Regions from separate parts of the Halobacillus sp. ACCC02827 genome, predicted to be linked through region 2. Evidence: a T-box and tRNA genes for the amino acid it is inferred to sense, from the RefSeq annotation. Region 2 holds a T-box; the other holds one or more tRNA genes.

Region 1 (3,390 bases), 380 kb from region 2:
TTATCCCGATCTTACAGGCAGGTTGCCCACGTGTTACTCACCCGTCCGCCGCTCGTTCCACGAGCGTCACCCCGAAGGGATCAGCTCGCTTCCCGCGCTCGACTTGCATGTATTAGGCACGCCGCCAGCGTTCGTCCTGAGCCAGGATCAAACTCTCCATAAAAGTGTTTGACTTGCTCATTTTGCACACCGAATGTGCTTGTTTGAATTCTCTCTATATAATAGAAAGAATGTTTGACGTACTGGTTGGTTCGTTCAGTTTTCAAAGATCGATTATACATTCAATGGTGGGCCTGAGTGGACTTGAACCACCGACCTCACGCTTATCAGGCGTGCGCTCTAACCAGCTGAGCTACAGGCCCCAATGGTAGTAAAATTAATGGAGCGGGTGAAGGGAATCGAACCCTCATCATCAGCTTGGAAGGCTGAGGTTTTACCACTAAACTACACCCGCATATTACATTTTCAAACTTTCGATGGTCGGGAAGACAGGATTCGAACCTGCGACCCCTTGGTCCCAAACCAAGTGCTCTACCAAGCTGAGCTACTTCCCGTTAAAATGGCGCGCCCGAGAGGAGTCGAACCCCTAACCTTCTGATCCGTAGTCAGACGCTCTATCCAATTGAGCTACGGGCGCATGTATTAAAATGAAGCGACAAGGAATATTGTATCACAACTTGTTTTCGAACGCAAGAACTTTTTTTGAAAAAGTTAGTGCGGCCGAGAGGACTTGAACCTCCACGGGATTAACTCCCACTAGGCCCTCAACCTAGCGCGTCTGCCGATTCCGCCACGACCGCAAGTTGTTATTCACAATTCAATGCTGATCATGTAAATGGAAAGTGCGGGTGGAGGGACTTGAACCCCCACGCCGTGAAGCACTAGATCCTAAATCTAGCGTGTCTGCCAATTCCACCACACCCGCATAAAATGGTGAGCCATGAAGGGCTCGAACCTTCGACCCTCTGATTAAAAGTCAGATGCTCTACCAACTGAGCTAATGGCTCGCGTAAAAGGAATCTATTACACTTTGAAAATTATTTTTGCGCTTTCTGTTTTTCAAGCACAAGAACAATCATATAACTTATTCGTTTGTTTGTCAACCCTTTTTTCAAAGAAAAATGGCTGGGCCAGCTGGATTCGAACCAGCGCATGACGGTACCAAAAACCGTTGCCTTACCGCTTGGCTATGGCCCAACGACAATGGCGGTCCGGACGGGACTCGAACCCGCGACCTCCTGCGTGACAGGCAGGCATTCTAACCAACTGAACTACCGGACCTATGTAAAGATTGAAAGTGACCCGTACGGGATTCGAACCCGTGTTACCGCCGTGAAAGGGCGGTGTCTTAACCGCTTGACCAACGGGCCATTAAGATGAATGGCGGAGAAGGAGGGATTTGAACCCTCGCGCCGCTTACGCGACCTACACCCTTAGCAGGGGCGCCTCTTCAGCCACTTGAGTACTTCTCCGTAATGGCTCCAACGGTAGGATTCGAACCTACGACCGATCGGTTAACAGCCGATTGCTCTACCACTGAGCTACGTTGGAATAGTTATTATGTTTCGTTGTCGTCGTTTATCGGCGACGTTATATATATTATAACAATTCCCTTTGCTTGTCAAACCTTTTTCAAAGAAAAAATTGTTGTTTTTCAATGAATGTTGGTTCGTTTTTCTAGGGCTTATTTAATTTAACATGGACATGTTCTGTTCGTCAATGTATTTTTTACTTCTTTTTTAATTTCCCTTTACATTTGCCGCAACGGTACTTTCGGACGTCCATCCGTCTTTGGCGGTAGTATGATTGTCCGCATTGTGTGCAAACATATTGATGAGAGGTTTTTCGCTGGGAAGGCAGCGGTGCGCAGTGTCTTGGTGAACCTGTTTCCTTCAGCAGTGCTTCAAAGGCTGGATCGCGGTGGGTGTATCCTTTTCCTTCTATATGAAGGTGATAATGACAAAGCTCATGTTTGATGATGCCTTCTAATTCTTTCCCATCCAGTTCCTTTACATACTTCGGATTGATTTCGATAGTTCTTCGGGATGGAATGTACCGCCCCCCTGTAGTACGGAGTCTTGAATTAAAGTAAACCTTGTCTGGATAGGGTTTGTGGAAATACGTCTCGGAAAGCTGCTTCGTCCATTGCTGCAATTCTTGATCGGTCATCATCAGCGGTCACACCTCCTCTGTCTTCTGCATACTTTATCATATCCATGAAAAAATCGAAACGGAAAGGAGCGACTTCCATGCCGTCCTGGTTGAAGAAACAAATGGCAGATGCTTTCTATAATAAGGATAAATATCAAATAAAAGTGCTGAATCAATGTTGGTACTACTACCAGCATCTATATAAATAAAAACAACTACCCGGCGAGCGCTCCCTCCCAGGTAGTTGTTCGTTTTCTTATTTTTGGACCATCGTCAAAGCGATTCTCTGCTTCTTCGCATCCACTTGTTCCACCCACACCGTCACGACATCCCCGACAGACACGACGTTCATCGGATGCTTGACGTAGGAGTTGGATAACTTGGAGATATGGACAAGCCCGTCCTGTTTCACTCCGATGTCTACGAAGGCACCGAAATCGACCACGTTACGGACGGTCCCTTCCAGTTCCATTCCCTGCTGCAAATCTTCCATAGAAAGAACATTCTTCTTAAGGATCGGTTTCTGCAGATCGTCACGCGGATCTCGTCCCGGTTGAACGAGAGACTTCAAAATGTCTTCCAATGTAAGTTTACCGATGCCGGATTCTAGAGAGAGCTCTCCTGTATCCAAACCTTTGACTGCTTCGGACAACTGCTCCGTCCCAATATCCTCTGTCCTGTATCCGATTCCGGCAATCAGCTGCCTTGTGGCCTTATAGCTCTCCGGGTGAATAGACGTTCTATCGAGAGGATCCTCTCCGTCCAGTATGCGGAGGAAGCCGATACTCTGCTCGAACGTCTTCGCTCCCAGCCTCGGAATATCCTTAAGCTCGGAACGCTTCGTGAACTTCCCAAGCTCCTCCCGCTTCTTCACGATGTTATTCGCTACGGTCTTACTCAGTCCGGATACATACTGCAGAAGGGAACCGGAGGCGGTGTTTACGTTTACCCCTACTTGGTTCACCGCCGTCTCTACGACGAAACCAAGGGAATCATTCAATTTCTTCTGACTCACATCATGCTGGTATTGACCGACACCTATCGACTTAGGATCGATTTTGACAAGCTCCGCCAACGGATCTTGGACGCGTCGTGCGATCGATACAGCACTTCTCTCTTCGACTTGAAAATCAGGAAACTCTTCCCTTGCCAGTTTAGAAGCGGAATAAACACTTGCGCCCGCTTCGTTGACGATCATATAAGCAGCATCAAGGTCATGCTTCTGGATCAGATCTGCTA
Region 2 (3,390 bases):
GGGGTGAACAGCATATCGAGAATACGTACCCGAACAAAGAAGATGTGCTACTGGACACAGAGGAATTAGAAAAAGTATAGAAGGACAGATAACCATTGCTTGGAGCAGGCTCCTTGCAGACAGTGCATTCATATTAATAAAAATCCCTCCTGATCCATGGAGGGATTTTTATTTGCCGTAACCTAAAGAGGACGCCTCTAATTTTAAGCATAAAAAAAATCGTTACATGACGTAACGATTTCTGTTCTATAATCTCCAATTTTTATGCGCAATTGTTGATAATAATAATGGCGGAGGAGGAGGGATTCGAACCCCCGCGAGCCGTAAAGCCCCTGGCGGTTTTCAAGACCGCTCCCTTCAGCCAAACTTGGGTACTCCTCCGTATGACCGACAATAAATATATTACCATTTATCATCTCTTTCGTCAATACATCCTGAAGATTTTCCCTAAAAAACCCCCGGAATAATGACTGCTTTGTTATTATACAAAATCCGTATTGCCTTCGTCAACTAAAATCGACAACTTCCGATGCCGATGAACACGATGAGCTTTCTATGATGCGGATGACCCTCCTGATCGTTTTGCTCTTCCAGGGTCTCATTGCTGAAAAAAACCGTACAGACAGGATCTGTACGGTTTTTTCTCTTATTTGCTGATGACGTCTTTGCCACCCATATATGGACGAAGCACTTCCGGCACGACGACAGAACCATCTTCCTGCTGATAGTTTTCCAAGATCGCTGCAACGGTACGACCGATGGCAAGTCCGGAACCATTCAGTGTATGGACGAATTCCGGCTTCGCTTTCTCGTCACGGCGGAAACGGATACCGGCTCGACGCGCCTGGAAATCTTCAAAGTTAGAGCAGGAGCTGATTTCGCGGTATGTTTCCTGACTCGGGATCCACACTTCGATATCGTATTTCTTCGCTGCTGTGAAACCAAGATCGCCTGTGCACATGCTCATGACACGGTAAGGAAGTTTCAACAGCTGGAGTACTTTCTCCGCATGACCGGTGAGTTCTTCCAATACATCGTAAGAATCCTCCGGCTTGGCAAGCTGGACAAGCTCGACTTTGTTGAATTGGTGCTGGCGGATGAGTCCGCGGGTATCGCGGCCGGCAGAACCTGCTTCAGAACGGAAGTTGGTGCTGAAAGCGACAAACTTCTGTGGAAGATCTGCTGCACTTAATATTTCTTCCCTGTGGAAGTTCGTAACTGGAACCTCTGCCGTTGGAACGAGGTAATAATCCCAGTCCTGAATCTTAAAGGCATCTTCTTCGAACTTCGGAAGCTGGCCTGTACCAGTCATAGAGGTACGATTAACCATTTGTGGTGGCAGCATCTCCTGATATCCGTGCTCATCAGAATGAAGGTCCATCATGAAGTTGAGCAGGGCACGCTCCAAGCGGGCACCAAGGCCTTTGTAGAATACGAAACGGCTTCCCGTCACTTTAGAGGCACGCTCGAAGTCCAGCATACCAAGGTCTGTCGCCACGTCCCAGTGCGGCTTCGCTTCAAAGTTGAAGGCAGGGAGTTCTCCCCATTTTCTCGCTTCCTGGTTGTCGTCTTCATCTTCTCCGACAGGAACACTTTCGTGAGGAATGTTCGGAATAGATAACAGCATCGTTTCCAATTTCTCCTCGACTTCTTTCCATTCTGTATCAAGCGTTTTGATACGATCGCCGACTTCGCGCATTTCCTTAATCTTATCGTCCGCATCTTCCTTCGCTTTCTTCAGCTGGGAGATTTCCTTGGAGACTTCATTCCTTTTCGCTTTCAGCTCTTCTGTTTCCTGAATCAGCTCCCGGCGTTTACTGTCGAGATCACCGAATGCATCCAGATCAGACAAGTCTTCCCCGCGGTTTTGCAGCTTCGCTTTTACTTCGTCAAAGTTCTGACGCAGATACTTCATGTCTAACATCATCTATTCCTCCTTGTTATTTTTCTGCCTATAAAAAAAACTCCCGTCCCTTATATAAAGGGACGAGAGCTTTCCTATATGCTTCCCGCGATACCACCCAAGTTGAAGGTACCATGACCTTCCGGCTTCTACTCATAACGGTGAGCACCGGTACAGCTTACTGGACTTCGGCTGCACAACTCAAGGATGGATTCACACGGCTTCCCCGTCAGTTCTCACCAGCCACTGACTCTCTTCAAGGAGAAGGGACGTGCTACTATTTCCTATCATCGCGTTAATTATAAAGGTTGTGTTACATAAGATTAGCGGATTTAAAATTATAATGCAAGTGTTTTACGGGAGTTCTCCACCATTTTCACAAAATGAGCCGTGATGCGGTGGTCATCTGTCAATTCAGGGTGGAAAGAACATGCCAGGTACTGGTCCTGCTGAGCTGCGACGATATGTCCGTCATAGCGGGCCAGCACTTTCGTTTCTTCACCGACACCTTCGATATAAGGAGCACGGATGAAGACCGCATTGAATCCTTCCGCTACCCCATCGATATCAAGATCCGCTTCAAAGCTTTCCCGCTGTCGGCCGAAAGCATTGCGGCGTACTTTGATATCCATCAGACCGAGGTGGACATCATAGGAACCGTCGATTTCAGATGCAAGGAGAATCAGGCCGGCACACGTACCGAAGATCGGCTTCCCCGCTTTTCCGAATTGACGGATCGGCTCAAGGAAATCGTATTTGTCAATCAACCGGCGGATGGTTGTGCTCTCTCCACCGGGAATGATCAAACCGTCGATTTGTTCCAGCTGTTCCTTCTTCTTAACGACGACAGCTTCTGCTCCTGATGCCTCGACAGAACGAACATGCTCACGAAAAGCGCCTTGTAAACCTAATACACCGATTGTAGTCATGATGTCATTCTCCTTTACTTACTGGCTGCGTTCCTGCATGCGCTGATCAGGTGTAAGAGTAGAGATTTCCATCCCTTTCATCGCTGTACCCAAGTCTTTGGACAGCTCACCAATCAGTTTGTAGTCCGTATAGTGAGTCGTCGCTTCTACGATCGCACGAGCGAATTTCTCAGGGTTGTTGGACTTGAAGATACCGGATCCAACGAATACACCGTCTGCTCCAAGCTCCATCATAAGAGCCGCATCAGCCGGAGTAGCAATTCCACCAGCTGCAAAGTTTACAACAGGAAGACGGCCTTCTTCACGGATTTCCATAAGAAGATCGAACGGTGCGCCGTTTTCTTTAGCAAATACCATGACTTCATCTTCAGACAGACCGCGAAGTTTACGAATTTCTGATTGTACTTGACGCATGTGGCTTACTGCTTCCACGATGTTTCCTGTACCAGGCTCACCTTTCGTACGAAGCATGGAAGCTCCTTCACGGATACGACGAGTCGCTTCTCCGATGTTACGGCATCCACAAACGAAAGGAACCGTGTAGTCATCTTTCTTGAT

The links. A T-box is a leader RNA that pairs with one kind of tRNA and senses whether it is charged. The one in region 2 lies ahead of serS (serine--tRNA ligase), so its partner is inferred to be a tRNA-Ser.
Region 1: it encodes a tRNA-Ser, which carries the amino acid that the T-box ahead of serS (serine--tRNA ligase) is inferred to sense. The anticodon was not compared.

The regions. Positions count from the first base shown of each region.
Region 1 is NZ_CP128168.1:390,452-393,841, reverse strand. It holds rRNA gene QRD89_RS02180 (16S ribosomal RNA) at 1-163, opposite strand, end outside; tRNA gene QRD89_RS02175 (tRNA-Ile) at 286-362, opposite strand; tRNA gene QRD89_RS02170 (tRNA-Gly) at 381-454, opposite strand; tRNA gene QRD89_RS02165 (tRNA-Pro) at 478-554, opposite strand; tRNA gene QRD89_RS02160 (tRNA-Arg) at 561-637, opposite strand; tRNA gene QRD89_RS02155 (tRNA-Leu) at 716-800, opposite strand; tRNA gene QRD89_RS02150 (tRNA-Leu) at 844-925, opposite strand; tRNA gene QRD89_RS02145 (tRNA-Lys) at 932-1,007, opposite strand; tRNA gene QRD89_RS02140 (tRNA-Gln) at 1,123-1,197, opposite strand; tRNA gene QRD89_RS02135 (tRNA-Asp) at 1,205-1,281, opposite strand; tRNA gene QRD89_RS02130 (tRNA-Glu) at 1,299-1,370, opposite strand; tRNA gene QRD89_RS02125 (tRNA-Ser) at 1,382-1,472, opposite strand; tRNA gene QRD89_RS02120 (tRNA-Asn) at 1,477-1,551, opposite strand; gene QRD89_RS02115 (SprT family protein) at 1,729-2,172, opposite strand; gene cmpA (cortex morphogenetic protein CmpA) at 2,250-2,360, shown strand; gene QRD89_RS02105 (Tex family protein) at 2,408-3,390, opposite strand, start outside.
Region 2 is NZ_CP128168.1:14,608-17,997, reverse strand. It holds gene QRD89_RS00100 (winged helix-turn-helix transcriptional regulator) at 1-80, shown strand, start outside; tRNA gene QRD89_RS00095 (tRNA-Ser) at 289-381, opposite strand; gene serS (serine--tRNA ligase) at 647-1,924, opposite strand; T-box leader at 1,980-2,203, opposite strand; gene pdxT (pyridoxal 5'-phosphate synthase glutaminase subunit PdxT) at 2,242-2,832, opposite strand; gene pdxS (pyridoxal 5'-phosphate synthase lyase subunit PdxS) at 2,851-3,390, opposite strand, start outside.